DNA from 3 places in the Sporosarcina sp. SAFN-010 genome. Region 2 is predicted to be linked to each of the others. Evidence: predicted binding sites of a transcription regulator. Region 2 holds the regulator's gene; each other region holds the start of a gene.
The links. The regulator CtsR, encoded in region 2, represses protease genes until heat stress. The targets are predictions, from matches to a motif close to ATGGTCAATAAAGGTCAAACA.
Positions count from the first base shown of each region.

Region 1: the regulator CtsR is predicted to act here: its motif matches at 6,538-6,558, upstream of ACR65F_RS01565 (ATP-dependent Clp protease ATP-binding subunit).
Region 3: the regulator CtsR is predicted to act here: its motif matches at 4,262-4,282, upstream of ACR65F_RS04680 (ATP-dependent Clp protease ATP-binding subunit).

Region 1 covers NZ_JBPFDS010000001.1:300,780-310,901, forward strand. Annotated here, with positions in the region: gene trpS (tryptophan--tRNA ligase) at 1-897, shown strand, start outside; gene ACR65F_RS01540 (YuzI family membrane protein) at 854-1,072, opposite strand; gene fabF (beta-ketoacyl-ACP synthase II) at 1,199-2,437, opposite strand; gene ACR65F_RS01550 (beta-ketoacyl-ACP synthase III) at 2,517-3,449, opposite strand; gene ACR65F_RS01555 (DUF2929 family protein) at 3,637-3,822, shown strand; gene ACR65F_RS01560 (hypothetical protein) at 3,921-4,106, opposite strand; gene ACR65F_RS01565 (ATP-dependent Clp protease ATP-binding subunit) at 4,361-6,502, opposite strand; gene ACR65F_RS01570 (metal-sulfur cluster assembly factor) at 6,699-7,007, opposite strand; gene ACR65F_RS01575 (prolyl oligopeptidase family serine peptidase) at 7,060-7,830, opposite strand; gene ACR65F_RS01580 (Cof-type HAD-IIB family hydrolase) at 7,968-8,783, shown strand; gene ACR65F_RS01585 (DegV family protein) at 8,802-9,650, shown strand; gene ACR65F_RS01590 (alpha-amylase family protein) at 9,781-10,122, opposite strand, start outside.
Region 2 covers NZ_JBPFDS010000008.1:89,398-99,519, reverse strand. Annotated here, with positions in the region: gene ACR65F_RS10690 (ATP-dependent Clp protease ATP-binding subunit) at 1-618, opposite strand, end outside; gene mcsB (protein-arginine kinase McsB) at 804-1,856, opposite strand; gene ACR65F_RS10680 (UvrB/UvrC motif-containing protein) at 1,846-2,403, opposite strand; gene ACR65F_RS10675 (CtsR family transcriptional regulator) at 2,434-2,904, opposite strand; gene ACR65F_RS10670 (N-acetyltransferase) at 3,182-3,769, shown strand; gene ACR65F_RS10665 (hypothetical protein) at 3,857-5,545, opposite strand; gene ACR65F_RS10660 (biotin transporter BioY) at 5,671-6,279, opposite strand; gene ACR65F_RS10655 (hypothetical protein) at 6,404-6,589, opposite strand; SAM riboswitch class I at 6,728-6,832, shown strand; gene ACR65F_RS10650 (bifunctional homocysteine S-methyltransferase/methylenetetrahydrofolate reductase) at 6,932-8,788, shown strand; gene metH (methionine synthase) at 8,772-10,122, shown strand, end outside.
Region 3 covers NZ_JBPFDS010000003.1:10,529-20,650, forward strand. Annotated here, with positions in the region: gene ACR65F_RS04660 (protoglobin domain-containing protein) at 224-1,516, shown strand; gene ACR65F_RS04665 (M42 family metallopeptidase) at 1,584-2,639, opposite strand; gene ACR65F_RS04670 (LrgB family protein) at 2,939-3,631, opposite strand; gene ACR65F_RS04675 (CidA/LrgA family protein) at 3,622-4,005, opposite strand; gene ACR65F_RS04680 (ATP-dependent Clp protease ATP-binding subunit) at 4,318-6,438, shown strand; gene ACR65F_RS04685 (DMT family transporter) at 6,704-7,606, shown strand; gene ACR65F_RS04690 (DUF2268 domain-containing putative Zn-dependent protease) at 8,233-9,261, shown strand; gene ACR65F_RS04695 (hypothetical protein) at 9,447-10,004, shown strand.

The DNA.
Region 1 (10,122 bases), on a different contig from region 2:
CATGAGGCAGATTGCATTTTCTGTATCGTTGATCAGCATGCGATTACCGTTCAACAAGATCCTGATGAGTTGAAACAAGCGATCCGTTCGCTAGCTGCAACCTATATTGCAAGTGGGATAGATCCTGAGGAGTCTGTACTCTTCATCCAATCGGAGGTCCCTGCTCATGCACAAGCAGGATGGATTATGCAATGTACGTCATCCATCGGCGAGCTCGAGCGCATGACACAGTTCAAAGATAAGTCGGATGGGCAAGATGGAGTTTCTGCTGGCTTGCTAACTTATCCACCACTAATGGCAGCTGATATTCTCCTTTACAACACAGACGTTGTCCCCGTTGGAGAAGACCAGAAACAGCATTTAGAATTAACACGTGACTTAGCGGAACGATTCAATCGCCGTTATGCAGATGTGCTGACGATGCCAGAAGTGCGCATACCAAAAGTCGGCGCGCGCATTAAGTCGCTGCAAGATCCGTTGAAAAAGATGAGTAAATCGGATCCGAATCAGAAAGCAACGATTTTCTTAATGGATACGCCGAAACAAATCGAGAAGAAAATTAAAAGTGCCGTGACAGATTCTGAAGGAGTTGTCCGTTTTGACGTCGAGAATAAGCCAGGTGTCTCGAATTTATTGATCATCGAATCTGCACTGACGGGTGTTTCTGTAGAGAACTTAGTTGCTAAGTATGATGGTCAGGGGTATGGTGCTTTTAAAGCGGGTGTTGCCGAAAGCGTCATTAATCACCTAGCGCCCATTCAAAAGACTTATCATGAATTGATGGAGTCAGACAAATTGGATACGATTCTGGATGAAGGCGCCGTTAAAGCGAACGCAATTGCATCAGATACACTTACGAAAATGGAAGCCGCGATGGGACTCGGACGTAAACGGTAAGCAATAGTAAAATAATTGCCCCTATAAATAGCGCAAAGTCCGCGGATTTCAGGATAAAAAGCCCAACAGTCCGCATATCGAAGCCCATCGATGTGTAGTTCAAGTACGTGATCATTGTTGTACATGTGGTGACAATGAGTCCATAGCTAAGTAGGAATAAGAACAGTCGCGTCATGACATCGATCCTTTTTTAGTTTTGTCCTACTATATGAAAGCTATCCACTTTTTAAGACTGACACACTACGCATGAAAAAAAGAGCTACTTCGGATTATCCGAATAGCTCTTTTTGAGTGGAATGAATTAGATTTTCTTGAAAATAAGTGATGCGTTATGACCACCGAATCCAAGTGAGTTGCTCATTGCATACGTGACGTCCGCTTTACGAGGTCCGTCTGTAATGTAGTCGAGGTCACACTCTGGATCTGGGTTTTCAAAATTGGTTGTTGGAGGCAAGATGCCTTCTTGCAACGCTTTTGCAGTAAAGATTGCTTCTAGTCCACCTGCAGCTCCAAGCAAATGCCCTGTCATCGACTTTGTTGAACTAATAGCGAGTTTGTACGCATGTTCGCCAAATACGGTTTTCGCTGCCATCGTTTCAAACAAGTCGTTATAAGCAGTACTTGTTCCGTGTGCGTTAATGTAGCCGATTTCATCAGGTGTAATTCCTGCTTGCTGAATCGCTTGTTGCATTGCACGCACTGCACCTTCACCTTCAGGAGCAGGAGCTGTAATGTGGTGTGCGTCACCTGTAGATCCATAGCCAATTACTTCTGCATAGATTTTAGCTCCGCGTTTTACTGCGTGCTCATATTCTTCCAAGATGAGAATTCCTGCACCTTCACCAATGACAAAACCATCGCGCTCTTTATCGAACGGACGTGAAGCTGTGTTTGGATCTGGATTAAGTGATAATGCTGTATTTGCACAGAATCCTGCGACAGACATTGTTGTGATTGGGGCCTCTGCTCCCCCTGTGATCATGACATCTGCATCGCCTCGAAGAATGACTTCGAATGCATCTCCAATCGAGTTTGTACCTGAAGCACATGCTGTCACGGTACAAGAGTTAATACCTTTGGCACCAAAGTGAATCGATACTTGACCAGAAGCCATGTCAGGAATCATCATGGGAACGAAGAACGGGCTGACACGTCGATAGCCTTTTTCCTGGAATGTAAGGAACTGCTTTTCGTGTGTTTCCATTCCACCGATTCCAGAACCGATCCAGACGCCTGTGCGTAGCCCCGTTGCTTCATCCAATTCTGCAAGGCCAGCATCTTTCATTGCCATGATGGAAGCCGCCATTGCATAGTGAGTGAAACGGTCCATTTTACGAGCTTCTTTTTTTGGCAAGTACTCTTCGATGTCGAAATCTTTTACTTCCGCTGCTACTTTCACCGGGAATAACTCAGTATCGAGTCTCGTCAACGGTCCGATACCTGACTTGCGGTCAAGAACGGACTGCCATGATTCCTCCGCCGTATTTCCTACCGGGGAAACGGCCCCGATTCCGGTAATGACTACGCGTCGTTTTTCCATTATTTGAACTCTCCTTCGTCTCATAGATAGCATAGTTGCTTCCATCTGTATGGGTTAGTGTCATAATTGTCTTGTAAACTTACTTGCCCCAGCGCATGCAGATACCGCCCCAAGTGAGGCCGCCGCCGAAACCAACAAGTACGAGAATGTCGTCGTCTTTCACACGACCCTCTTCGATATCGTCATGTAACGAAATCGGAATCGATGCTGCGGATGTGTTGCCATATTTGTGTACGGATTTGGACATCTTTTCGGGTGGAAGTCCTAGACGTTCACGAGATGCTTCCATGATTCGGATATTCGCTTGGTGTGGAATGAGGAAGTCCACATCCTCTTTTGTCAGCCCGGCTTTTTCGATGACATTTACTGCGGACTCTCCCATTTGTCGAACTGCAAACTTAAACACTTCTCGTCCGTTCATATGCAAGTAACGGTCCTGATAAAGATGCTCACCACCTGTGCCATCTGCACCCAATTCGAATGCAAGAATACCACGATCCCCACTTACATTTCCAACGATTCCCGCGCCAGCACCGTCTCCGAATAAGACAGCTGTATTGCGATCTTTCCAATCTGTAATCTTGGATAGTTTTTCAACACCTACCACAAGGACATAATCGTGTGTCCCAGCTTCTACGAAATGCTTGGCAGTGACAACGCCGTACATGAATCCTGCACAAGCTGCAGAAACATCCATTGCAGCAGCATTCTTTGCCCCAAGACGAGCTTGAAGCATCGTTGCTACAGATGGAAATGGCCGATCCGGTGTTACAGTTGCCACTAAAATCATTCCGATTTGTTCAGGTTGGATGCCTGCTTTTTCTATCGCTTCTTTTGCAGCTGCGTAAGCCATATCTGATGTATCTGTACTATTATCAGCAATACGGCGTTCTTCAATTCCTGTGCGTGTACGAATCCATTCGTCTGATGTATCCATTCTTTTTTCAAGATCTGCGTTTGTCAGCACGTGTTCAGGGACATACTTGCCAATACTTAGAAGTCCTACACCCATTGCTCATACCCCGTTCCTTGTTATCTATTGTTAGTACCTGGTATCAATCATAGTGGATATCGTGATATTTTTCAACAATGGAGACACGAAACCGTCAAACTCTTTTATTGAGGATGTAAATTAAGTTTCGAAACGAGCGTCGCTATGATATGATGAAAGGTGAAAAAGTATTCTAGAGGTGATTTCTATGAAGTTCATCATGACATTTGTTTGGTCATTCCTATTGGTTTCTATGCTCAACTATGTAGCAGGTTCCATTGCGAACGTACCAACGTTTGAATTTACAACTGGAATCATTGTCTCACTCGTTTTGTCTGTGATGGTATTCGCAATTACATCGATTATTCCGGACGAGCCAGTTGCAGAGCATTGATCCATATCGCAGCGAAAGGGTTTGTTCCCTTTTGCTGTTTTTTTGTGGAGAAAATCGCATATTCTGAATGGAGAGGTGTGGTATAGCGTCACATCTCCTTAAACAAGTGATGCGCCCCCAATTAATCCCTTCATATCGTTGAATTGTGTCTCGATGCCGATTAATTCATTGGTATTGCCGATTGTGCTCTCCATTTTGCCGATTCTTCCCTCGATACTTCCGATACTCCCTCTCCTATTGCCGATTTCTCTGTTTATTTTTCCGATTCCGATATTCCATGGCATATCCCACCCCTAAACAAGCTCATTGCAACCAATTAATCCCTTAACGTCGTTGAATTGTGTCCCGTTATCGAGAAACTTCTCCATGTGTCGGAGAAATTGTCAGCGGTGATGGAGAAGCTTACTTTAGAGTGAAAGATAACTCTCTTAGTGTCGGACAACTACAGAGTTCTGATCAAGAACTGCTCCCCATGCCGGCATTCATTCTCGCAAAAAAAAGCCACTTTTCGCACAACACGAAAAGTGGCCCCAATTTTTTATAGTATATCCACAACCAACGACCCGTCTTCCATCCGAAGATGCAAGCGTTGATCTTCCGCTAGATCGCCTTTGATGACTTCCTTCGCAACTGCTGTTTCCACATACCGTTGGATGAACCGTTTCAATGGACGCGCTCCGAAATCGGCATCTGTCCCTTCTTCAACGACCCAATCGAGGACAGGTTCCTCATACGTCAACGGGATATCCTGACCTTCCAATCTACGTATTAAATCGTCCAACATCTTCCGTGCGATTTCAACAAATGCATTGCCCGATAGTGAATGGAAAATGATAATGTCATCCATCCGATTCAGCAACTCTGGCTTAAAGTGATTGCGCAATTCCGCCATCACCAAGTCTTCTGCAGCGTGTTCATCAGACTCGAACTGACCGCTCATTAAGTACTGCGAACCAATGTTGGACGTCATGATGACCACAGTATTCCTAAAGCTCACGAGACGACCTTGGCTATCCGTAATGCGACCATCATCTAAGATTTGCAATAAAATATTCGAGACATCCGGATGAGCCTTCTCGATTTCATCCAACAAGACAACTGAGTACGGATTGCGACGGACCGCTTCCGTCAATTGTCCCCCCTCTTCGTAACCGATATATCCTGGAGGCGCCCCAACAAGTCGGGACACGCTGTGTTTCTCCATATACTCTGACATGTCGATACGGATGAAATGATCCACAGAGTCGAATAATGTACCTGCAAGTGTTTTCGCAAGCTCTGTTTTACCGACACCCGTCGGACCAAGGAATAGGAACGATCCAATTGGTTTATCAGGGTCTTTAATGCCTGAACGAGCACGCCAGACCGCTTCCGTCACAAGTTGAACGGCATTGTCTTGACCAATGACACGCTCTTTCAACGTATCAGCCAATCGTAACAACTTCTCACGTTCACCTTCCATCAGCTTCGTCACTGGGATACCTGTCCATCGCGCCACGATCATCGCGATTTCATCTTCAGTTACTTCTTCGCGAATCAAACGGTTTTCTGCTCCACCTTTAAACTGCTCTTCTAATTCATGCAGTTGTTGTTCCAGCATAGGGATTTTACCGTGACGTAATTCTGCGGCTTTGTTCAAATCGAATTTGTTTTCTGCGTCTTCCAATTCACGACGAAAGCGATCTAACTTCTCGCGCACGTCTTGCACTTCTTGTAGTTTTTTCTTTTCGTTATCCCATTGCTCGCGCATACCTGACGAAGAATCTTTCAGCTCTTTAAGTTCATCACGCAATGCTGCGAGTCGATTTTGACTAATGGGGTCCTTTTCTTTCGTCAACGCCTGTTCTTCAATTTCAAGCTGCAAAATACGACGTGTCACTTGGTCCAGCTCTTGCGGCATCGAGTCAATTTCTGTACGAATCATGGCACTCGCTTCATCCATCAGGTCAATCGCCTTGTCCGGCATGAAGCGCTCTGTCAAATAACGATCAGACAACGTTGCGGATGCAACAAGGGCCCGGTCATGGATGCGTACACCATGGTGCAATTCAAATCGTTCTTTCAAACCACGTAAAATCGAAATCGTATCTTCCACAGATGGTTCGCGCACCATCACTTGCTGGAAACGTCTCTCTAGAGCTGGATCTTTTTCGATATACATCCGATATTCGTCCAACGTTGTGGCACCGATACAGTATAATTCGCCCCGCGCAAGCATCGGTTTCAACATGTTACCAGCATCCATCGCGCCTTCCGTCTTCCCTGCGCCGACAATTGTATGGATTTCGTCGATGAACAGAATAATTTCACCGTTACTATCTTTTACTTGTTTTAACACCGCTTTTAGGCGCTCTTCAAATTCACCACGATATTTTGCGCCTGCAATTAAAGAACTCATATCGAGTTCGTGAATTTGACGGTCTTTCAGTCCTTCTGGCACGTCACCTTTCACAATACGTTGAGCAAGTCCTTCAACGATGGCTGTCTTACCAACACCAGGTTCTCCGATCAATACTGGATTGTTTTTCGTTTTTCTCGATAAAATTCGGATCACATTTCGAATTTCTTCATCTCGGCCAATAACAGGATCCATTTTTCCGTTTTTCACATCTTCAACTAGGTTGCGTCCAAATTGTTCTAATGGGGAACGCTGATCTTCTTGTACGCCGTCCATTCTCATGAACCATCACCTCATTATAATTTTTAGTTAGTTTGACTTTGACTATCTTTGACTAATAATAGTATACCTCGCTTTTCATCGTGTGTAAAGTCAGATGCTTAGGTCTCATTAACTAGTATTTCCCGCGAAGATTATATTAAAACGACAAAAAATCCGACCAGTGAAAAACTCACAAGTCGGATCTAATTCTGCTTATTTATCGCACGCCTAGTGCCATTTTTGCATAGCGTGACATGTTTTCACGTGACCAAGGTGGATTCCAGACGATGTCGACTTCGACTTCTTTCACTTCTGGAAGCTCCATCAGTTCTTGCTTCACATTGGCAACAATTTGTGGTCCCATCGGACAACCGATTGATGTAAGTGTCATCGTGACTTTACCGATGCCACCTTCAAGTAATTCTGCGTCATAGACGAGTCCAAGATTTACGATATCTACACCTAGCTCAGGGTCAATAACATTTTCAAGTGCGCCCATCATGCTTTCTTTCATTTCATCAGCCATTGGAATTCCCCTTTCTATTTCAATTCGTTGTACTCATCATAGCAAAACGAACTCAATCGTTCAAATGGTCTGCAAGAAAGTCCACTGCACGCAACATGCCTGGCCTTGAAACTGCGTGACCTGCATGCTCGTCCACCATGAACTCAAAGTCTTCTGGATGCTCATTGTATTTCACTTTTACAGCATTGTAGAAATGGCGTGTCGGTTCAAACGGTACCATTGTATCGTTCATGCCGTGCCAGAAAAAGACAGGACGGCCATTCAAACGTTCTGGATGTTGAGTCAAATCAAACTCAGCGAGCGTACTCAGTAGCTTGTGGACATCTTCGTCTTTCATCGGAAGCTTGAATCCTTTATTCTCAAATTGCTTCATTTGACCTTTTGCGAGTTTTACATATCCAGGAGTACCCATCATAACCGCTGCGCTTTTGATCCATGGATACGCTGATAAGCAACCAAGAGTCGTAATACCCCCCATGGACGTTCCTGAAAATGCGATTTGATCAGAATTCAACAACCCTTTTTCTTTCAATTGTTGGTGTAAAAATCCTGCTTCTTCTATGGAAGTCAGTATGATCTCCCAGAATCGCAAACTGAGTTGAACTTCGTCGAGTGCTTCGGAGCGAACACCATGAAGATGCGCTTCAGGCAATAATACACGGATTCCCTTCTTCGCCAGATTGAAAGCGTAATGCAAGTTATGTTCTTTCGCACTCGTAAAGCCGTGGAAAAAGATGACGACAGGCATTTCAGATGATTCCTGCTGCTCATCTACAATATGCAATAGAGGGACTGTTCCCCATTGTTCTTCTTTGATAATCATCCTTGACACCTCGTTTACAGTTTTGTTGAGCATACCAATATTTTTCTAGAAAAACAAAAGTTGCGCATGGGTAATTACTTTTTTGACTTGTACACTTCCAAAAGGCTACACTTGAATAAGGAAGGAGGCGTTTTGCCATGAAACCACATTTAATTGCACTCGATTTAGACGGAACGTTATTAAATGATAAAAAAGTAATCTCTGAGAAAACGCTAGCTACACTCAAACAGGCGGAATCAGAAGGGCATCAAATCATGATTGCAACTGGACGCCCCTATCGCTCCAGTGAAGTCTATTACCGTCAGCTAGGACTAAAAACACCGATTGTTAACTTTAATGGAGCGTTCGTACATCACCCAACTGATCGTACTTGGAAAACCGTCCATGAAACTATTGATTTATCTGTCGCTAAAGAAGTTATCGATGCCATGCAAGACTTTAACTTAAAAAACATTGTCGCGGAAGTCATGGATGACGTCTATTTACATTACCACGATGAGAAATTGCTCGATATCTTCAGTACCGGGAGTTCAAAAATTCAAGAAGGTGATATTCGCCAATATCTACAAGTGAACCCGACGAGTCTTCTCATTCAAGGTGGCGAAGGCATGGCCGATCCGATTCGTAAGCACTTGGAAGAAGTTCATGCAGAAGTCATTGAGCATAGACGCTGGGGAGCTCCTTGGGAAATTGTTGAAGTCATTCGTCATGGGCTAAACAAAGCGGTTGGAATTTCTAAAGTTTCCGAGTGGATTGGTATACCACAAGAACGAATTATTGCATTTGGGGATGAAGACAACGATTTGGAAATGCTCGATTACGCGGGTATCGGTGTTGCAATGGGCAACGGGATTGATCAGCTGAAATCGATTGCGAATGAAGTAACTTTGACGAATAACGAAGACGGTATTGCCATAATGTTACAAGAACGACTTAATTTAAAATCTTCATAAAGAGATTGGAGGATTCTCATGAAAATTTTCGTAGATAGTGGTTGTGACTTGCAAAAATCGTATTTAGATGAAAATGATGTCACATTGCTTCCTTTGACAGTGTTACTTGATGGAAAAGAATATCAAGATATCGTGGATATTGACGCAAAAGAAGTATTCCAAGCCATTCGAGCTGGCAAACAACCGAAAACATCTCAAGTCTCTCCAGATCGAGTGCTTGCTCTCTGGAAAGAATTTGCCGAGACTGGAGAAGATGGAATTTACATCTCATTCTCTTCCGAATTGTCGGGTACATATCAGACATCTGTCATGATGCGGGATCAGGTGAAAGAAGGCAATCCGCGCATGAACTTAATCGTTGTCGATACACGCTGCGCTTCCCTTGGCTGTGGATTAGTCGTTCAGGAAGCTGTTCGTTTACGAGATGCAGGAGAAGATGTCCGGACCATCGAGCGCAAAATTCGTAAAATGGCAAGTAACATGGAGCATTTGTTCACAGTAGAAGATCTCGATTACCTCGCTAAAGGCGGTCGTGTCTCGAAAGCAAGCGCATTTTTCGGCGGACTGTTGAACATCAAACCGCTACTTCACGTAGAGAGCGGTCGATTGGTGCCGATTGAAAAGCATCGCGGAAGAAAAAAAGTGTTCCGGCGTATTCTAGAGCTCATGGAAGAACGCGGGGATCATGTTTCCGAACAAGTGATTGCGATTAGTCATGGCGATGACGAAGAAGGGGCTCTTGAGTTACGGGACTTGATCGAGGAAAAGTTCCATCCTAAAGAAATTCAAGTCCACATGATCGGCTCTGTCATTGGCTCTCATGCAGGACCAGGAACTCTCGCCGTATTTTTCTTAAACAAACAGTAAGTTAAGTATAAGCAACTCCGTCGTTCATATCCATTGACGTCTGAGCTGCTTTTTTTGCGTGTTTTTTCTCGTGTCGCATTACTGTTTTTCTCCAAACAAAAAGAGAGCACCTATGCGCTCTCTTTCAGCCTTACTTCTTGGCTTCCGCTTTCCGTTCTTGTCGTGCTTTTCTACCTTTTCTCCAAACTGCCCATAGGAAGCTTAAGAATAGGACATATACCATAATCGATGCAATCAGATAAGGGATATTGAATCCTTTGTCTTCTTTCACCAAATAGATTTCTGCCATTTCACGGTCCAAAACGACGTGATATTTGTCATCTTCGGTTTCCACAATTTGGTCACTATCCAGTAATCCACGTAGACGCTTCTTACTGCCAATCTCATCTGGATCTAATGCATAACTTTGTGTTTCAGATGTGTTGTTGATGGCGACAATCCACGATTCGTCTTCATCGTAAATTTTGTACAC
Region 2 (10,122 bases):
CGGATTGTTCTTCGTGCGACGCGCTAAGACTTCAATAACGCGTGTAATCTCTTTACCACGACCAATGACCGGATCGAGTGTCCCTTCTCGGGCAATTTCCGTTAGGTCACGTGCCAACCCATCTAATGTTGGAGTAGCCGCTGTTGCTGAAGCATTTTGACCACTTGCATTCGCAGTATCGTTACTTCCAAGGAGCTGCAATACTTGCTGACGTGCTTTGTTCAAACTAACACCTGCATTATTAAGAACACGTGCTGCCACTCCTTCTCCTTCGCGAATCAATGCTAGAAGAATATGTTCTGTCCCAATATACGAGTGACCCAGTTTACGGGATTCATCTACAGAAAGCTCAATGACTTTCTTCGCTCGTGGTGTGTAGTGCACGATTGGTCCTACGTCTTTACTTCCCGTTCCAACGAGTGTTTCCACACCTGTTTCAATCGTCTCGAAGCTGACTCCAATTGCTTCCAATGCTTTTGCTGCAATGCCGCCACCTTCACGGATTAATCCAAGTAGAATATGTTCTGTTCCAATTGCTTCGTGTTTCATACGAATGGCTTCTTCTTGAGCGAGTTGGAGTACTTTTTGTGCACGTTGTGTAAATCGATTAAACATCATTAACATTCCTCTCCTTCTGCAGAGAATAATTTTATTCGTACTACTTCTATCTATATTCTTCCGGACCATTAAACAATCGGTTTCCGGGTGAATTGACTTTGACCATCTTTGACTATTATATCGAATCAGTTAATAGGACGCAAAAGAGACGCTCAAGACTGGCCTTTCATTTCATCATTTTCTGATTAACTTTTTCGGAGTCGCTCCCGGAAAAGTTTAGCTCGACTAATGTCTAATTCTTCAGACGTCAATGCTTCTCCTTCATAATGTTGGAGAAATCCTGACTGCATGAAAATCATCAGTTCGTTCAATATGGTCATGTCCACATCTTCAATTAACTCGAGATCGATGCCGAGTCTAACGTCTGAAAGACATCGTGCTGCTTCTGCTGCAGGAAGTAGCCGTGCATAAGAAATTGTACCAAGCGCACGAAACACACGATTTTCAAGAGCGATTCGTGACTTTTCAAGAAGCAATTCACGAGATCTCCGCTCGTGGGCAATCAGTCGAGAAACAATGTTTGCAAGTTCTGCAAGAATCTCCTTTTCTGATTTACCAAGAGTCAGCTGATTAGATACTTGATAAACGTTCCCCGGTGCTTCGCTTCCTTCACCATAGCTGCCCCTCACAACCATTCCTAGCCTTGAAACAGCAGGTATAATGCGGTTGATTTGCCGGGTTATCGTAAGCGCCGGTAAATGTAACATGACAGAAGCCCGCATTCCGGTTCCTGTATTGGACGGGCAGCTCGTAAGATATCCAAATTCTTCATCAAATGCGTACGGTAATTTCTTTTCAAGTGCACGATCGGTTTCATCCGCCTTTTGATAGGCATTTTCTAGTTGCAATCCGGGATAGATGCACTGGATACGCAAATGGTCTTCTTCGTTTACCATAATGCTGATAGTTTCATCTTCCGATAGGAATACCGCTCCGAACTGCTCTGCTTCCGCAAGTTGGAGACTGATTAAATGCTTTTCTACTAGCGCTTGCCGGTCAAGCGTAGCTAATTCTTTCATCCTCGTATAGGAATACCCTTTTTCATCTGTACTAAGCAGTGCTTCGGAAACAATTCGACCGACCTCTTCTGCTTGCTCATCAGAGAACGCGATTGGGAAGCGAAATTCACGAAGGTTTCGAGCGAGGCGGATTCGAGTCGACATCACGATATCGGAGTGCTCACCATGAGGGACCATCCAGCCTGTGACAGCGTTTTGCATGTATCGATTATTCCCCATTCTCACTCCCTCCTTCCTCTTCCGTTTCTGCAGCGAGTTTTTGTTTCCAGTCTTTTATTTCATCCCGCAGCACAGCAGCATGTTCAAACTGTTCTTCTTGAATCGCTTCTTGCATACTCGAACGAAGTTCCTCGATTTTCTTTTTAATGGTCATCTTTTCATTGAAAGACGCAGGGATTTTACCTTTATGGATTGTATTTCCGTTATGCAGTTTGCCAAAGACTTTCGGGAGACGCTCGCGGAATGTTTCATAACACGTCGGACATCCGAACTTCCCGATTTCTAGAAAGCGGTGGAAGGTTAGACCACACTCTGGACACTCCGGCATCGTCTGAACTTCTCGCGTTTGCTGGTGTAGCGTTTCACTTCCACTCAACCACTGTGATAGAAATTGTTGAATGGACATCGGCTCCTGATTCGGGCTGATTGAAAACGTCTGTAAGTTAAATGCGCACTTCTCACACAAATTCCTTTCAATCGATCCATTTGGCGTATCTTGCATTAAGATAACGGAAGCTTGACGTTCTTTACAGTTTTCACAAAGCATGTTTTACCACCCCATCGTTTAGATAACTAGTCACTCCGATTGTTCGTATAGGAGTGAGATTAACATGGCCTGTAAAATCCGCGCACGGATTATATCCCGTTCAGGTAATGGATAATTTAGGACAGCAGGCTCGACAGCTGAAAGCATTAGACGGGCTTCTTTTTTAGAAACCACTTGTTCTGCTATTAACCGATAGATTACGTCTTCTGCCATTGTGTACGAAGCCCCTTGTCGCACACTTTCCAATACGTGATCCAATAGTTCTTTGCGTGAATTTGTTTGAACCCGGTATATGCGGATATACCCACCACCGCCACGTTTAGATTCGACCGCGTAGCCTCGCTCCAATGTAAATCGTGTTTTAATGACGTAATTGATTTGCGAAGGAACACATTGGAACCTTTCCGCCACTTCATTGCGCTTGATTTCCACGATTCCATTATCTTCATGTTCGATAATCGATTTTAAATACCCTTCTATGATGTCGGAAATATTACGCATCCTCTCACCTCTTTTGTTGGCACAGTCATTATGTTGACTTTGACTATCTTTGACTTAATTGTACCGTATTAAACAATAGGCACGCAAGAAATTTGCAAACCGTCGGATTAGGGGAGAAAAAAGTAAAATAGTTGAACATATTATGTTTAGTATGTTTATAATAGAGGTATAGAATGAAGTCGAGGATTTTTTTCTGACCTCTTTTTTCCTCTCTCTACGTTTGACCCTCAAACAAAAAGCTCCGGGTACACCCATACCGACGGAGGAGATTAAATCAATGAATTGGTACGAGAAACTAAGTGAGTATTTCCCAATCGAAGAAATGAAGTCAAAAGAGCATATGGACGCGTTGTTAAAGGATAAACACAATGTTTATCGCAAAGACGAAGGTCCAAAACACGTGCTCATGTACGTTGAAACAGAATCGTTTGTGTTTGTAGATTATTTGTTTGTTTCGTCCACTTCACGAGGTGAAGGTCTAGGCAAAAAACTGCTGACACAGCTGAAAGAAAAAGGTAAGCCGATTTTGTTAGAAGTGGAGCCTGTCAATTATGAAGACACGGACACAGAAAAACGCTTACGCTTCTATGCTCGTGAGAATTTCCATCATGCATCTCGCATCGGTTATAGCCGTCGTTCACTCGCAACTGGAGAACAAACCGACCTCGAAATCCTTTACTGGTCTCCTGAAGATGCAGAAGAAGAAACGGTATATGATGCAATGAAGATGACGTATGAAGAAATCCATACGTATAAGGATGATGAATTTTACGGTGAATCATACGACCCGATTGACAAAGTATTGACATTCCGTACAGAAGGTAAAACAAATATCCTAAAACCTTTTGCTACAGCTAGTGCTTAATTGACATTCGTCCTTCAATAAAACAACGAAAAAGCGGAAGCCATCTAAACGGCTTCCGCTTTTGTTATGGATTTTAAACGCATCTCGTTATTCCGTTAACGAGACATTTGTGAGTTCCTTGACAGGAAGAAAAAGTTCCCCTGTTTCTACATACGTAATCGATAATTTGTCGCCTTCTTGAATGTACACCGCTTCAGGAATCGTTTCAGACGAAACTAGGAAGTTCCGTCCGTCTTCTGATTTCACAGAAACCAAGGTAAAGTCACCAGCTCGTTCTTTGTAAACACGGTTTACAGTGATCGCAGCCTTCGCTTCTTCTGCTTCTGAGCTGCCATTCACAGAACTGCCCCCTCGTTGTAATGCAGTTTTATACAGTTTCAATGCATCATTCGGGGAGTTGCCAGATACAGATATTTCCGGATTCGCAGCAGACACGATGAAGTAGTTTTGTAGGAAGCCATTCGAGTCTAGCACTGGTGTCAACCAACTCGCTTCTCCATAGAAGTTATAAAGGACCGGCATTTCACCAGACCACTTTTTCTCGATGAATTTCTTTTCAATAATTTGCAAGGCTCCTTGTGAGTCCATGTAGGATTCTTCAAGATCCCCCGTGTAGTACGTTGCTTTACCTGTGCGCCCGTCTGTCAGCGCATAACCTAGCATTGAATCGACGCCTTCTTTCGGACTTGTAAAGTCTGTGAAGTAATACATATGTCCATTTTCATCGAAAATCGGACTAACGTTTGCCTCCGTTCCTTCATCGGAAGGCAGTTTGACATCTTTTTTACCGACAATTGAATTCCAGAAACCATGAACGTACTTTCCGAAATAGCTATTTTGCAAACTGACGACTTCCGGAGAGACAGCACCATCGATATAGTCTGGGATATCCGCAAGTGCAAACTTCTCAATTGCCCCGGTCATCGGATCCGTCATGACAATCCCTTTCACGTCAAATCCATTGCGGGCTGTGATAAATTCTCCGTAAGAACGGATGTAATGGGGATTACCTTCATCGTCGATTTCCAATTGAACATCTCCATAAAAAATCAGTTCAGGATATTGTAAACGCATATGACGGTCCACTTGCTTGTTAAAGAAAGACGTCTCGGTATACGTCATTTCCGACGATACAAACTTCGGATTATCCGCAGAGTCCGTGGCGCTCATGCGGAAATAACCAGGCGTCGTCTTGCCATTCCACCATTTGAAAAAACCTGAAAATTCGACTGGTGCAATATATACATAATCATCTTTCACCTTTTGAATTTGTAAATGACCAAGGTCGTAATAACTTGTATTCGGTACTTGCCCGAATGCTTTTTTCATTTTGTTACGTGCAAATTTAGGTGGCACGCTCGCTGGTGTCTGAGTTTCGTCAAATGCTTCAATTTCTATTTGCTGATCCATTTCAACCGCTTTGTACTTGGTGTCCGCATTTAATAATGGGGCGGTGAGGATATAAATGCCTGCAAGGATCGCGAGTCCTGCAACGATACCCTTTGCCTTCCGATACACCCCACCATCTAATATTGTTCCAAGTATCGCTGCAGCGAGTAAAAGAACCCATAACGAGGACCAATGCTGGTCTAGATTTGTTGTGTAATAGAAAATAGAGAGGCCTACCGCAATCACTACAGCAATAATAATGAGTAGTACTACCATGAAACCGGAACTATTTGCTTTTTCTTCCGAACCGACACGTCTATGCAGCGGGACGGCCAGCAGTGCGGCAATAATGCCTGCGATTAGAGAAAATAAGAGTAAGTGAATCATGCACATGTCTTCCTTCCGTTTTTTAAGGTCTTCCTCTTATACGGAAGACACATCTAAAACGTTTCATTTTTTGATAGGACACGAAAAAACCGATTTCTCTATAATTGAGAAATCGGTTTGCGTGGTTAAATAGAGCGACGCATTCTAAGAATGCGCGCCATTCGATGGCCGAACACTCCTGCCAATACAGAGAGAATAATGTCTTTAGGTAAAGGTGGCAGCATCCAAATCCATGCTATTTTGTACGTGAACGCATCCGGTGCCGCCGCCCATAGCTTGTACGCAGCAAACATCCAGTTTGTTCCGATCAGGTAATTAATGACACATCCGACAAGTGCCGCGATAACAAATCCTGTTACGGTGCTGTTCTTTTCTACAATCTTGCCGGCGATGTATGCAACTAAAATAAAAGAAAGGATAAATCCGAACAACGGGCTGACAATTTCACCGAAACCTCCACTAAATTTCGCAAATACCGGTGCACCTGCAAGACCTATTGCCATGTAGACTGTCATTGAGACCGCCCCATATCGGCTTCCGAGTAATAGTCCTGCTAATACAGCAAAGAAAGTTTGCAGTGTAATTGGCACGCCACTTACTGATAAGGCCGGTAAAAAGTATGTAATATTAGCTCCAATCATCATCAATGCGGCAAACATTGCTGAGTAGACAAGTCCAAGCGTTCCGATCATCGTCTTCGAACGGTTTGGTTTCATAGTTGCTGTTGTTCCCATTTATAACACCCCTTTTACTATATAGTTATAGAATAAAAGGAAGAACTCAATGTGTCAACCTAATATATTTTAAGGTTAACCCAAATCCGAGCAATAATAAAACTGACAGTCATTCTCTGTCAGTTTATCGTCTTTTCCCTTCATCTTTAGGGAATAGGAAAAAGGAAATGACACCACTCAAAACCATTGCGCCAAGTGTAATATAAAAACGAGACATGACGGGCACGTCTGTAAAGTTTTTGTTGAGCATAACCCAGGCAACTCCACCGACTAATAACACCATCGGGATAACAAATTTGAACGCCCTCATAGCAATCCCCTTTCCTGCATGTACGTACAGTTTACCACATACACTAGGTAACTCCCAGTTCACTTCACACATTATCTATTGACGGAACTCTCAAACAACGGTATGATATGTTAAATTATTCACACAACTTAATAGTCATTCTTATCAAGAGAAGCGTAGGGATCTGGCCCGTCGATGCTTCAGCAACCAGCCATATGGTCAGGTGCTACTTCCAGCGGATGTTTGTAGTCCGGCAGATGAGGAGGAGACAATCATTGATATGACAAAGCCTTCTTCGTACGTAGAAGGCTTTTTTATTATTCTCTGCTTCATCGCTCTGCCGTAAGAAAGGATGATAGGGAAATGAAATTACTTGAGCGATTAAAAACAGAAGTTCTGACAGCTGATGGTGCAATGGGAACGTTACTCTATGCGGATGGACTCGACTTTTGCTATGAACAATTAAATATAGAAAAGCCGGATGTTATTCAAGGAATCCATGAACAATATATACATGCAGGTGCAGACATTATTCAAACCAATACGTACAGTGCCAACTCTTATAAGCTTGCTCGCTATGGACTGGAGCATCGTGTAAAAGAATTTAACGAAGCTGGAATTGCGATCGCCAAGCGTGCTGCAGCTCCAGGTGGTCAATATGTGCTCGGTACAATCGGTGGCATCCGTAGTATTCGTAAAAGCGATGCAACCATAGATGAAGTCCTCTCAATTGTTCAACAGCAAGCGGAACCACTGCTTGCCGGTGATCCAGACGGATTATTGCTGGAAACTTATTATGACTTTGAAGAGCTTTCTGCAGTAGTTAAGCACCTCCGTCAACAGACCGATATTCCACTAATCGCACAAGTATCCATGCATGAACCTGGCGTCTTACAGAATGGGTTGCGATTGAATGACGCTTTACATCAGTTAGAAGCATTTGGCGCGGATGTCGTAGGTGTGAACTGCAGACTAGGCCCGTACCATACGATCCAAGCATTTGAAGGGGTCGAACTCCCTGAGAAGGCATTTTTATCTGCGTATCCAAATGCGAGTTTGCTAGACGTTGAAGACGGACGGATTGTCTATGTCTCTGAAACGGATTATTACGGTCGCGCTGCACGGTTATTACGGGATGAAGGGGTTCGGCTAATCGGTGGGTGTTGCGGAACGACTCCTGCGCACATTGTCGCTGTGAAATCTCAATTGGCGAATCTTGCACCCATTACGGAAAAAGCCGTTATTCCACATAAGCCGATTGTTATTCGAGATGCGGAACCGACTCGCTATGAGCCGTTACACATAAAGGCTCAGCGTGAGCGTACGATTCTTGTTGAATTGGATACGCCACGACACTTGGAAACTGAAAATTATTTCGAAGGAGCTCGTCAACTTCAAGCAGCTGGAGCACACGCTGTGACGATGGCCGATAATTCTCTAGCTTCCCCACGGATTAGCAATCTAGCTATGGCGTCTCTTGTAAAACATCAAGATGATGTCCGCCCTCTCGTCCATATCACTTGCAGGGATCATAATTTGATTGGGCTTCAGTCTCACTTAATGGGGCTGGACGCACTTGGCATACATGATATTTTAGCTGTGACAGGCGATCCAACTAAGATTGGGGACTTTCCTGGGGCAACAGACGTTTATGACGTTTCTAGCCTAGAACTCTTCCAACTCATTAAAAAGTTGAATGAAGGGATATCATTCTCCGGTCGTCCTTTACGTAAAAAGGCAAACTTTTCAGTAGCGGGAGCTTTCAACCCGAACGTCCGGGTCGTCGAGCGAGCTGTTAAACGTCTTGAGAAAAAAATTGAATGCGGTGCTGATTACTTCATCACACAACCTGTCTATACGAAAGAAAAAATTATTGAAATTCATGAAGCCGTCAAACATTTAGATACTCCGATTTTCATCGGAATCATGCCGTTGACGAATATTCGTAACGCTGAATTCCTGCATCATGAAGTACCAGGCATCAAGTTGTCTGATGAAGTGCTGGAGCGCATGAGAGCATGTGGGGATGATCGTGAAGCGGCGACTGCAGAAGGTATACAAATTGCTAGAGAACTCATCGACACAGCAGCTTCTTTATTTAACGGGATTTACTTAATTACTCCATTTTTACGTTATGACATGACTGTCGAACTCGTGCACTATATCAACCAGATTGACGCTATAAGAGAAAGAGAGGTGCACCATGCCACAACAAATTAAAGATGAATTGAAGAAACGTATTCTCGTGATGGATGGAGCAATGGGCACGATGCTACAAAATGCTGATCTAGCAGCGGATGACTTCGGCGGTGAAGAGTATGAAGGATGCAATGAATATTTGAATCTGACAAAACCCGATGTGTTGACCCGAATTCATAGAGAATACTTAGAGGCTGGTGCTGATATCATCTGTACGAATACGTTCGGTGGTACACCTGTCGTGTTAGACGATTATGATTTAGGTAGTGAAGCGGATGTGATTAACCGTCGCGGAGCAGAACTTGCGCGTGCTGCAGCAGATGAGTTTTCGACACCTGATCGTCCTCGATTCGTTGCGGGAGCCATGGGGCCGACGACTAAGACGCTGTCCGTGACAGGTGGGATTACGTTTGACCAGTTGGCAAACGATTTCTACGTTCAGGCGAAAGGGTTAATCGACGGAGGCTCAGATCTCCTCTTAATGGAAACCAGTCAAGACATGTTGAATGTCAAAGCTGGGACGATCGGAATCCGTCGAGCCTTTAAAGAAACTGGACGGGAACTCCCAGTGATGATATCCGGGACGATTGAACCGATGGGTACGACATTAGCCGGACAAAGTATTGAAGCATTTTACGTTTCAATAGAGCATATTAACCCCCTTTCAGTCGGACTGAACTGTGCTACGGGACCCGAATTCATGACAGATCATTTACGCTCGCTGTCAGAGCTCGCGACAGGATTCGTCAGTTGCTATCCAAACGCAGGGTTACCTGATGAAGAAGGTCATTATCATGAATCGCCTGAATCGCTATCGAAAAAGCTGGAAGGATTTGCGGACAAAGGTTGGCTGAATATTGTTGGAGGCTGTTGTGGGACGACACCTGCACATATTCAAGCAATCCGCCGGGCAGTAGATGGCAAAACTCCACGTCCGCTCCCTGCAGAAACGCATGGACATACCGTCTCAGGAATCGAACCACTTTTGTACGATCCAAGTATGAGACCTATTTTAATCGGAGAACGTACCAACGTCATAGGTTCACGTAAATTCAAACAACTTATTGTCGATGGTAAGGTGGAAGAAGCAGCTGAAATTGCCCGGGCACAAGTGAAAAACGGAGCCCATGTCATTGACGTTTGTCTCGCTAATCCAGATCGGGATGAGCTGACGGATATGACCGATTTTATGAAAGAAGTTGTGAAAAAGATCAAAGCGCCTCTCGTCATTGACTCGACAGACGAAAACGTAATTGAAGAAGCGCTGAAATACTCCCAAGGAAAAGCGATTATTAACTCCATAAATTTAGAAGATGGCGAAGAACGGTTCGACGCTGTAATGCCGATTGTGAAGA
Region 3 (10,122 bases), on a different contig from region 2:
GATAGTTGCCTATGCAAAGTACAACTAGAAGTTAAAATTGTGAGACGGCAGCAATTGAAAGTAGAAACAGAATAGATACGTGGTGCCTTTTAGTTCATAAAATGACATGGTATACAACACGCGAAAATAAGTCTAAGGTCATGAATATAATTAATTACTTTTTGTTGCGGGGGTGGTATGATATACCCTGATCGTAAATTAGGGTAGATTGGCGGGAACTTCTTTGATTTTTAAAAAACAGAAAAAAACAGGTGTTAAGGTGTTAAGTGACAAAGCTAAGTCGGAATTATACATACCTAAGGATACCGATATTGAAAATCAGTTAAACATGATTGACTTAACAAAAGAAGATCTTCGTATTATCAATTGCCTACAACCATTTATTATTGAGCATATTGATCCAATTATGGATAGGTTTTATAAAAACTTAGAAAAGGAGCCTTCATTGGTAAATATCGTCAATAGTAATAGTTCGACCGATCGATTGAAATTAACTCTTAAACAACACATTACTGAAATGTTTGATGGGGTTATTGACCATACGTATTTTGAAAAAAGAATCCGTATTGCCCAAATCCATTATAAAATTGGGTTAAAAACAAAATGGTATATGTGTGCATTTCAGGATCTTCTTCTATCCTTACTGAATATCATTGATGAGAATATAGAGGATAAAGAAGAATGTGTTCTAGCGATAATGGCTGTATCCAAAATATTGAATATTGAACAACAACTAGTTCTTGAAGCGTATGATAATGAGATTGATAAAGTAAGAGATCAAGAAGAAAAAGAACAAAATAGGATAAAAGACAAAGTAACTAGTGCTTCGGAAAACCTTGCGGCTATATCTGAAGAAACCAATGCTTCATTTCAACAACTAAGATTTCAGTCAAATGAAATTGCTAACATGGCTAATGAAGGCTCAAAATTGTCCACTTTGGCAAAGGAACGATCCTTGAGAGGGAAAGAACAATTGAACCATCAAAGTACAAATATGGAGAATATCAATTTCTTTGTCAATGATATATCAGGAGATGTAAAATCATTATTTGATATATCGTCCAGAATGCAAGGGATTATAAAAATCGTAACTGACATTGCAGACCAGACTAATTTGTTAGCACTTAACGCTGCAATAGAAGCAGCGCGTGCAGGGGATGCAGGAAAAGGTTTTGCGGTTGTAGCTGCAGAGGTACGTAAACTTTCCGAGGAAACGAAAAAATCAATTATAAATGTATCTACATTGATTTTAGATACAAATTCTCAAACGGAGAAGTTAACTCAATCAATCGAAAAAATAAGGACTGCGGTAAAAGAGGGAAATAGTAGGATGAACGAAACAGAAGTTCAATTTGAAGAGATATTAAAAACGATGGACGAGACCGAACATCAAAACAACACTATTGAAAATGAGCTCGTTTCATTTGTTAATGTAGTCAATGATTTAGGTAAAGCCTTCGAAGATGTCTCTCTATCTGCAGACAGTCTTATCTTGATTACGCATGAAATGATTTAGATATCTAAACATAAGGAAACCCAATGCCCTGAAAAGTTACAGGTCACTGGGTTTTTCGTTTTGACTATTAATATCGCTGCATATCCGACTGCACATAATGATAGAGCAACTGCAGCGTACAATCCAAGGACTCCTCATGAGTACGTTCAAACGCATGGGAAGAATCGATACCTGGACCTATCAGACCATGGATGATGTCATGTCCTGCTTTGATAGCTGCGGATGCATCTGAACCATAGTACGGATAAATATCAAGCTTGTATGCAATGTTATTATGTTTAGCTAACTCAACAAGGGAGTTACGGAGACCAAGATGATACGGGCCACTCGCGTCTTTTGCGCAGATGGATACTGTATATTCATCCGTAGATTGGCCATCTCCCATAGCACCCATATCGACCGCTAGATACTCAACGGTTTCAGCAGGTATGTTGGAGTTACCACCATAACCGATTTCTTCATTGTTGGAGATTAGGAAATGTGTTGTATAAGGTAGCGTGATTTTTTCTTCGTGAATTTGTTTAATGAGCTGAAGTAGAATTGCGACACTGGCTTTATCATCCAGATGACGTGATTTGATGAACCCATTGCCACAAATCTCAACACGTGGATCGAGTGACACGAAATCACCCACTTCAATACCAAGTGCACGGACTTCTTTCTCATTCTCGACTTTAGCGTCAATACGCACTTCCATATTCACTTTGTTTCGTTCTGCTTTGCCAGCATCTTTATAGACATGTACAGACGTTTGATGCATTAATATCGTACCTGTGATCGTCTTACCTGAAGCCGTGTGGATCTGGCAGTATTCGCCTTCAATCGAATTGTAGTTATAGCCGCCTATTAAATCGAGGCGTAGACGTCCATTGCTCTTGACCTCTTTCACCATAGCACCAAGCGTGTCGACGTGGGCAGTAAGCATTCGGTGCTCCGCGTTGTTTTTACCTGGTAATGTAGCAATGAGGCCGCCTTTCCGGTTGCGCTTTGTTTCCACATTGTATTGCTTCAAGTATTCCTCAACAAAAGCAATTACCTCTTTTGTGTAACCTGAAGGGCTTGGGATTGATACGAGTTGTTGAATCAGTTCTTTTGTTTCAGCTGTGTCAGGTTTATAAGTCATATGTATTCTCCTTTCAAGATGGTTCGTCTCACTAAGTTTATCTTGTTAAAAGAATTTTCACAACCATTCAGGTTGATAGGTGGATGCTGGGAAGGAGGGGGATAGGATGGACAACGGCTATAAAAATAGAAGAGTGCTAGTCAAACGGGGAAGTTCAAAATACCAAGATTAGTCGGTGTGCAGATACCTTTCACAAAATACGTATTCAAGTGTAGGAAAAATAGAAAGGTGGTAGGATAAATAGCAATAAAAAAAGACCGGATGATTTAACATCCAGTCTATGCGGGTGACAATCGCGATCATCCATAAAATAGCAAAGCAATCACTGGCCCCAGTAATGATCCGAAAATAGCGGAAAGGGTCATGGCGACAGAACTCAACGAAGCTTCCTGTTCACCGTATTCAATCGCTTTTGACGTTCCGATTGCGTGGGTTGCAACGCCTAACCCAATTCCACGGCCAAGTGTGCTGTCCAACTTAAAGAACGCGAGAAAATAGTGGCTAAGTAGTACACCGCTGATTCCCGCAATAATGACAAACACAGCTGAAAGTGCCGGAATTCCACCTACTTGCGTCGCAATTTGCATCGCAATTGGAGTCGTAATGGATTTAGGCAAAATGGATAAGACTAGTTCTTTTGAAAACCCTGCACTTTTCGCAAGCCACACACCAGTAACCATGCCCGTTAAACATCCAACCAAAACTCCAGTTGTAATCGGGTAGATTTGACGTTTTAACAATTCTCTTTGTTTATATAAAGGAATCGCCAACGAAACTACGGCAGGGCCGAGTAGCTTATCGATCCACTGGCCGCCAACCATATAAGTTTCATAAGGAATATTAAAAAGAACTAGAATTAGGATAATGACGATTGTAGTTGTGATAATAGGTACTAAAAACGGCAAATGGACCTTCATGTAGAGTACAGTCATTGCAAAATAGACCGCAATCGTCAATAGTATGAATCCCAATGATAGTATGATCAGCTGCATTCAGATCCCGCCTTCCTCTTGTCCATCCACTTCGCGACCGATTGGCTTACAAAACTAGCCACGCCCATCGTCAAAAACGTGCTAACGATTGTAATCGGGATTAACAAGCTGCCTTTGCCTGAAAAGAAGTGACCATAATTCATGACAGCGACAGTTGCAGGGATGAAGAATATCGGTAAAACCGATAACAGGGAATGTGCCCCAGATTCAATCCATTTCAAATTTATCAGCTTTGTGCTCAAAGCTCCCCATACTAACAATAATCCAATGATGCTACCCGGAAGTGGGATGTGCAGAATGTCATGTAGCCAGCTTCCGATTACATAAAACCCATAAAGAAACGCTACTTGAATCAGCTTAATAAGAATATTCATAGACTGCTAATTCCTTCTTTCATCAGTTTCGAATGAGTATGTGTTGAAAGATACTGTTAAGTAGTTAATCTTACAACTGTTTTACTCTGTTCATTTATTATATAAAAGAGCTTCAACCAAACGCAAAAGACATTGTTTTCAGTGTTTACTAAAAACCTTTTGTGATTCGAATTCTTAAAAGAACGTGTCATAACTTAATTAAAACTACACAAGCAAATTTCTTGAATGTCAAATAAGGTCATTGTAAAATAGAGTAAAGGTTAAAGATAGTCAAAGTCAAATCTATATTGAAATATTGAGGAGGAACCTAATATGAAATGCCAACATTGTGAAAAAAACCAAGCAACAATGAGTTTACGGCTACAAGTAAATCAGCAAGCGATGCAGGTAAATCTATGCAGGTCCTGCTTTCACGAATTAAATGGCCAACTTAGTGCGGGCAACGTACCGTCATTCTCAAATGAATCTTATCAGGCAAATGGTGCGAAACAAACATATACGCAAGTGAGAGAACCAGAAAGTCACGAACCAGGGTTATTAGACCAATTGGCTAAGAACTTATCTGATGATGCGCAAGAAGGATTAATAGACCCAGTCATAGGACGTAATCAGGAAATTAAGCGCGTTATCGAAACTTTAAATAGAAGAAATAAAAATAATCCGGTTCTGATTGGGGAACCGGGTGTCGGTAAAACGGCGATTGCTGAAGGGCTTGCAGTGAAAATCCATGAAGGTGATGTACCAGCGAAATTGCTAAACAAAAAGGTATACGTGCTGGATGTTGCATCACTTGTTACCAATACGGGAATCCGAGGACAGTTTGAAGAGCGGATGAAGCAACTGATTGAAGAATTGGAAATGCGTAAAGATGTTTTGTTGTTCGTGGATGAAATTCACTTACTAGTTGGTGCTGGAAAAACCGAAGGATCTCAGATGGATGCAGGAAATATCTTAAAGCCAGCTTTGGCTAGAGGCACGTTACAACTTATCGGGGCAACAACACTTAAAGAATATCGACAAATTGAAAAAGATGCTGCTCTCGAACGTCGATTCCAGCCAATCATCGTTAAAGAACCGTCTGCAGAAGATACGAATAAAATTTTGAACGGTATTAAAGATCGATACGAAAACTTTCATGGCGTAAGCTATTCAGATGAAGCGGTACAAGCATTTGTGACGCTATCACAACGCTATATCCAAGATCGGTTTTTGCCGGATAAAGCAATTGACCTGATGGATGAAGTGGGAGCACGATTAAACCTGGAACAGACATCAGCAGGTGATTCAGACTCACTTGAAATGCGCCTGGAAGAAATTGTTCAACAAAAAGAGCATGCAGCAGATCAGGAGAATTATGAAAAAGCAGCCAACTTGCGTGCAGAAGAAGTGAAATTACGAGAAAAATTAGATGAAGGAAAACAAAATGGAGAAGCAGGGCATTCTGAAGTAGCAGTAGAGGATATTGAATTGATTGTAGAAGAGAAGACTGGTATTCCGGTGACGAAACTTCAAGCTGCAGAGCAAGCGAAAATGAAAGGTCTTGCCGAAAACCTTGGCAAAAAAGTCATTGGTCAATCTGAAGCGGTCGAAAAAATCGCAAAGGCAATTCGTCGAAGTAGGGCTGGATTGAAATCAAAAGATCGCCCAATCGGATCGTTCTTGTTTATCGGACCAACAGGTGTTGGGAAAACAGAACTCACTAAAGTCTTGGCGGAAGAGCTATTCGGTTCTCGTGATTCGTTAATCCGTATGGACATGAGTGAATATATGGAGAAACATGCGATTTCTAAAATCATCGGTTCACCTCCGGGTTACGTTGGTCATGAAGAAGCCGGTCAATTGACGGAACAAATTCGCAGAAATCCCTACTCAATATTGTTACTCGATGAAATTGAAAAAGCACACCCCGATGTGCAAAATATGTTCCTTCAAATTATGGAGGACGGTCGATTAACCGATTCACATGGTCGTACAGTAAGTTTCAAAGACACGGTCATCATTATGACAAGCAATGCAGGAACAGGAGTTGCTAAAAAAGTGAGCGTTGGATTTAATCAGACAGAACATGAGTCAGTGACGATGCTTGAAACACTAGGTGATTATTTTAAGCCAGAGTTTCTAAATCGTTTCGACGCGATTGTTGCATTCAACGAGTTAACAGAAGACGATTTACTAGAAATTGTAGATTTGATGCTTTTAGATCTTCAAGAAAGCATTGAAGAAAATGATATTAACCTCACAATCACACTAGAAGCGAAGCAAACACTCGCGAAGTTAGGTTATGACAAACGCTTCGGAGCTCGTCCACTAAGAAGAGTGATACAAGATAAAATCGAAGATCCTCTGACAGATCTTTTATTGGAAGAAGAGACTGGTGGAAAAGTGAGTTTCGACGTAGTTGAGGATGAAATTGTCTTACAGAAAGTGCAGTAATTAGTCGTATACAAAAAGATAACGATTGATTAGTTGAATATAGTAATTTGGGTAACCACCCTACATGCTTATCAGTGAGCATGCAAGGTGGTTACTTTTTTGTTTGTGTATTCATCAGAGGATATGGTGCATTTTGTCATCTATATAAGCGAGGGGGGTCTCCTATAAAACCTTGCGTACATTTCAAGTTAGTCTATATATCACTGATTGAATATTGTATGATTAAATTTGGAAAATACATAGCTATATGAGTAGGAGGAGAGGGATGGAAACACAACCAGGACTTAGAGTTTATCTGATGACTATAGCGGGGGCAGTTTGCTGGGGGCTGATTGGATTATTCATCGCACCGTTGTATGCAAGAGGTTTCACGGCTTGGGATGTTGTGGCCATCAGGGGGATTTTTAGTTTTATCTTTTTGCTTCTGGTCATGGTTTTATTTTTCAGAGATCAGTTGCGCACTCGCTTAAAAGATCATCTTTTTTTCGCGAGCGCGGGGATTTTCAGTCTTGCGCTGTTTAACTACTTTTATTTCGAAGTCTTTTCTCAATCAAGCTTGTCCCTAGCGGTGACGCTTTTGTACACCGGTCCCTTGTTCGTCACGATTCTGTCTCGAATCTTCTTTAAGGAACCTCTAACGATTCGCAAAGGGTGGGCGCTTGCGTTTGCGATTACCGGTTGTGCTTTTGTGGTAGGACTACTCCCGCTAGGATCGCAAAGTATTCCGGGTAAGACGCTATTCATGGGAATTCTTTCAGGTTTTTGCTATGCACTTTATAGTATTTTTACAAAACCAGTCACAAAACGATACTCTGCGTTGACCATCACTACATATACGTTTTTCTATACAAGTATCTTCATGTTATTGACGAGTGATATTTTTGGTAAGGTGGATAAATTTCAGTATGCCGATGTGTGGATTTCGGCTTTGCTGTTGGCGTTGGTTTCAACAGTTGCCGCATATGTATTGTATACATCTGGACTAAAATATTTGGAAGCAGGGAAGGCATCCATTTTGGCGACGATTGAACCGATAGTGGCTGTACTGATGGGTGTCTTGTTTCTCCATGATCAGCTGCATGGGTGGCAAGTGTTGGGTATTGTGCTGGTTCTGTATTCAGCCATACTTGTGGCTGGAGGACGGTATCGGAAACTGAAAAGAGGTTGATAAAGTTCTAATCAGTTATAGGTAAAAACACCATGTTTTATCAATTTACTATGATGGATGTTCAGAATAAACGTAAAATCACAGTAGCTTGAACGCATGAAGAGCGGTTATACGTAGTTTACAAAAAGCTTTTAAAAGAGTGACCTCCATTTAGTTCCTTTGACAAAGGGAATGGGAGGTCACTTTTTTTGATTGGTCAGGAAGACAGTCATAGCAATTATAGCTGAAGTTAACTATTGCAACTGTTAGGTATGAATTTGTAAAAAGTTTGATTATTTGAAATAAAGTTCGATAATTAATTAGAAAATTTGATACAATAGTGTAAACAAATGGATTGTGTGGCAATATAACAAACGTGCCAGTAAGAAGTATACAAACTGTTGCTTTCCGGTCCAGACTGCACGCTTGGCGTGGCTTGAGTCATCTCGGTCGCGAAAAGCATGCGCCCAGAGGGGTCTCAAGGCGAGTGCAAAGATATGCTCTCAACGCTTCGCTTTTGTTCGCAAAAGCCGTTCTTCGTTACGGCTTTCGCTGATCCCTCCGGAGTCATCCGTCTTCCGCTCCAAGCAACGGGGAGTACTATAAATAAAGCGTCCATTCATCAAACGGGGGATTAGGGGGAAAAAATGAGAAAATTAATAGTTCTTTTTTTTACTTTGTCAATATTGTCTCTATTAGGTTGTAGTAATGACCCTGAAGAGTCTAGTCCATCACGTGAAAATAATGGAAAGGCTTCAGAACAAGCCATACAGAACTCAGTGAAGGAAGAAGTAGCAACTAAAAAAAATGTGCCAAACTTTAATACATTCACATATAATGGTCAAGTATTTGAAATAATATATTTTTATCAAAATTTTATAGACTATGTTGAAAAAGCGAAAGAACAACCAGACAATTTAGATGAATTATATATGGAAACTGTTATAAATCCACTAGGTGGTGGAGATGGCCAATGGATTTTACAACAGTGGGGCTTTGGAACTCCGACGCGTCCGGCTCTTTTAGATAAGTATCTACAATCACTAATTGAAAACCATGATACTATCAAGGATTTGATAATTAATGCTTTAAAAGATTCAGCTGACCAGCTACAGCCCGGAGTTACAAAATACGTCTATGTTCTTCCTGCCAATCCAGATGACGCGTTTACTTTAAGACGAAACGAAGGTGTGGCAGGTGCTGCCTGGGATCAAAGCTTTATGACAATCCAAATTGCTCCTCCTTTCCTTAAAGAGAGCAATTTAAAATTTTCAGTTGCACATGAGTATCATCATACAGTCTTTTTCGAAAATAAAAAATTTGCAATGGATGATTCCTTATTAGATTTCGTCCTGGTGGAAGGAAAAGCAGATACGTTCGCACGAATCATCTACCCAGAAATTCAAACGCCATGGAGCGATTTTTCAACAGGCAAAGATGAAATTCAAACATGGCAAGTACTTCAGAAAAACGTAAGTTCAACTGACTCATTAATTAAAGATCTTTTTTTCCTTGGCGATGGAGTAAAAGGACTTCCCAGATGGGCAAATTATAAAATCGGGAACAAAATAATGGAAAGCTTTATAGACGAAAATACTAATGTTTCAATTACTGATTGGACTAATATGTCTTCCGATGAAGTTCTTGAGAAAAGTAAGTATAGTGAAAAGCATTAAATTATGTAAATTACTGAGAAATAATATCCAATCAGAACCAACTTTCATCAAACGGGGCATTAACGGAATAAAAGTTGTACCAGAATAGGGCAAGATTACGAATTAACGGATAACTGGGGTGATGTTTTGAAACGTCTTCTCATAAGAGTTTTAGTTACAATGGCTATCGAGAGGAAGAAGAATGTATGAACATCTTAAAATCTAAAAAATGCTTAGTGATTATTATTGCCTTGATAGTTTTTTTAGTATTACTAATTCTTCCTCAAGGAATTAATAAGGAACAACTTACAAATGAAATTGAAAGCCGTGGGAATAATATAAACATACAGCATATTGAATTATTGGATGGTAATAAATCTATAGCTTTTATCAAAAATGATGATGGTACAGAAAGCGAAATGTATCTCGAGAAATCTTTATTTTCTTGGAAATTCAAACAGGACTTCACCTTTGAACCGGAGGGAATTAATGAACCTATTCATCTTTCATTTTTCCAGTCTCCATTTAACAAGGAAGAAAAATTAAATACTGTTCTACTTAGAGTATTTGATAATGAAATAAGTAAAGTTAGAATCAAAATAGGCGAGAAAATATTAAATGATTTTGACCTTCTATCCAAAGGTTCTGGTGAAAGGTTTGGACTATTTAAAACTGAAAATAATAATATCTATAAAGCTGAATATATTGCTTACAATAGTAAAGGTGAAGTAGTTTATACACTTAAACCTGAAGAGTATTCCTAATAAGTGGATAAAACCCATCTTCAGCTTAAGGGGGCAATTCTAGAATAAGGATTATGTCGTTGAAGGGCCATTTAGTTGGGGAAGAACTTAGTAATGAACGGTAAAATATTACGGAGTA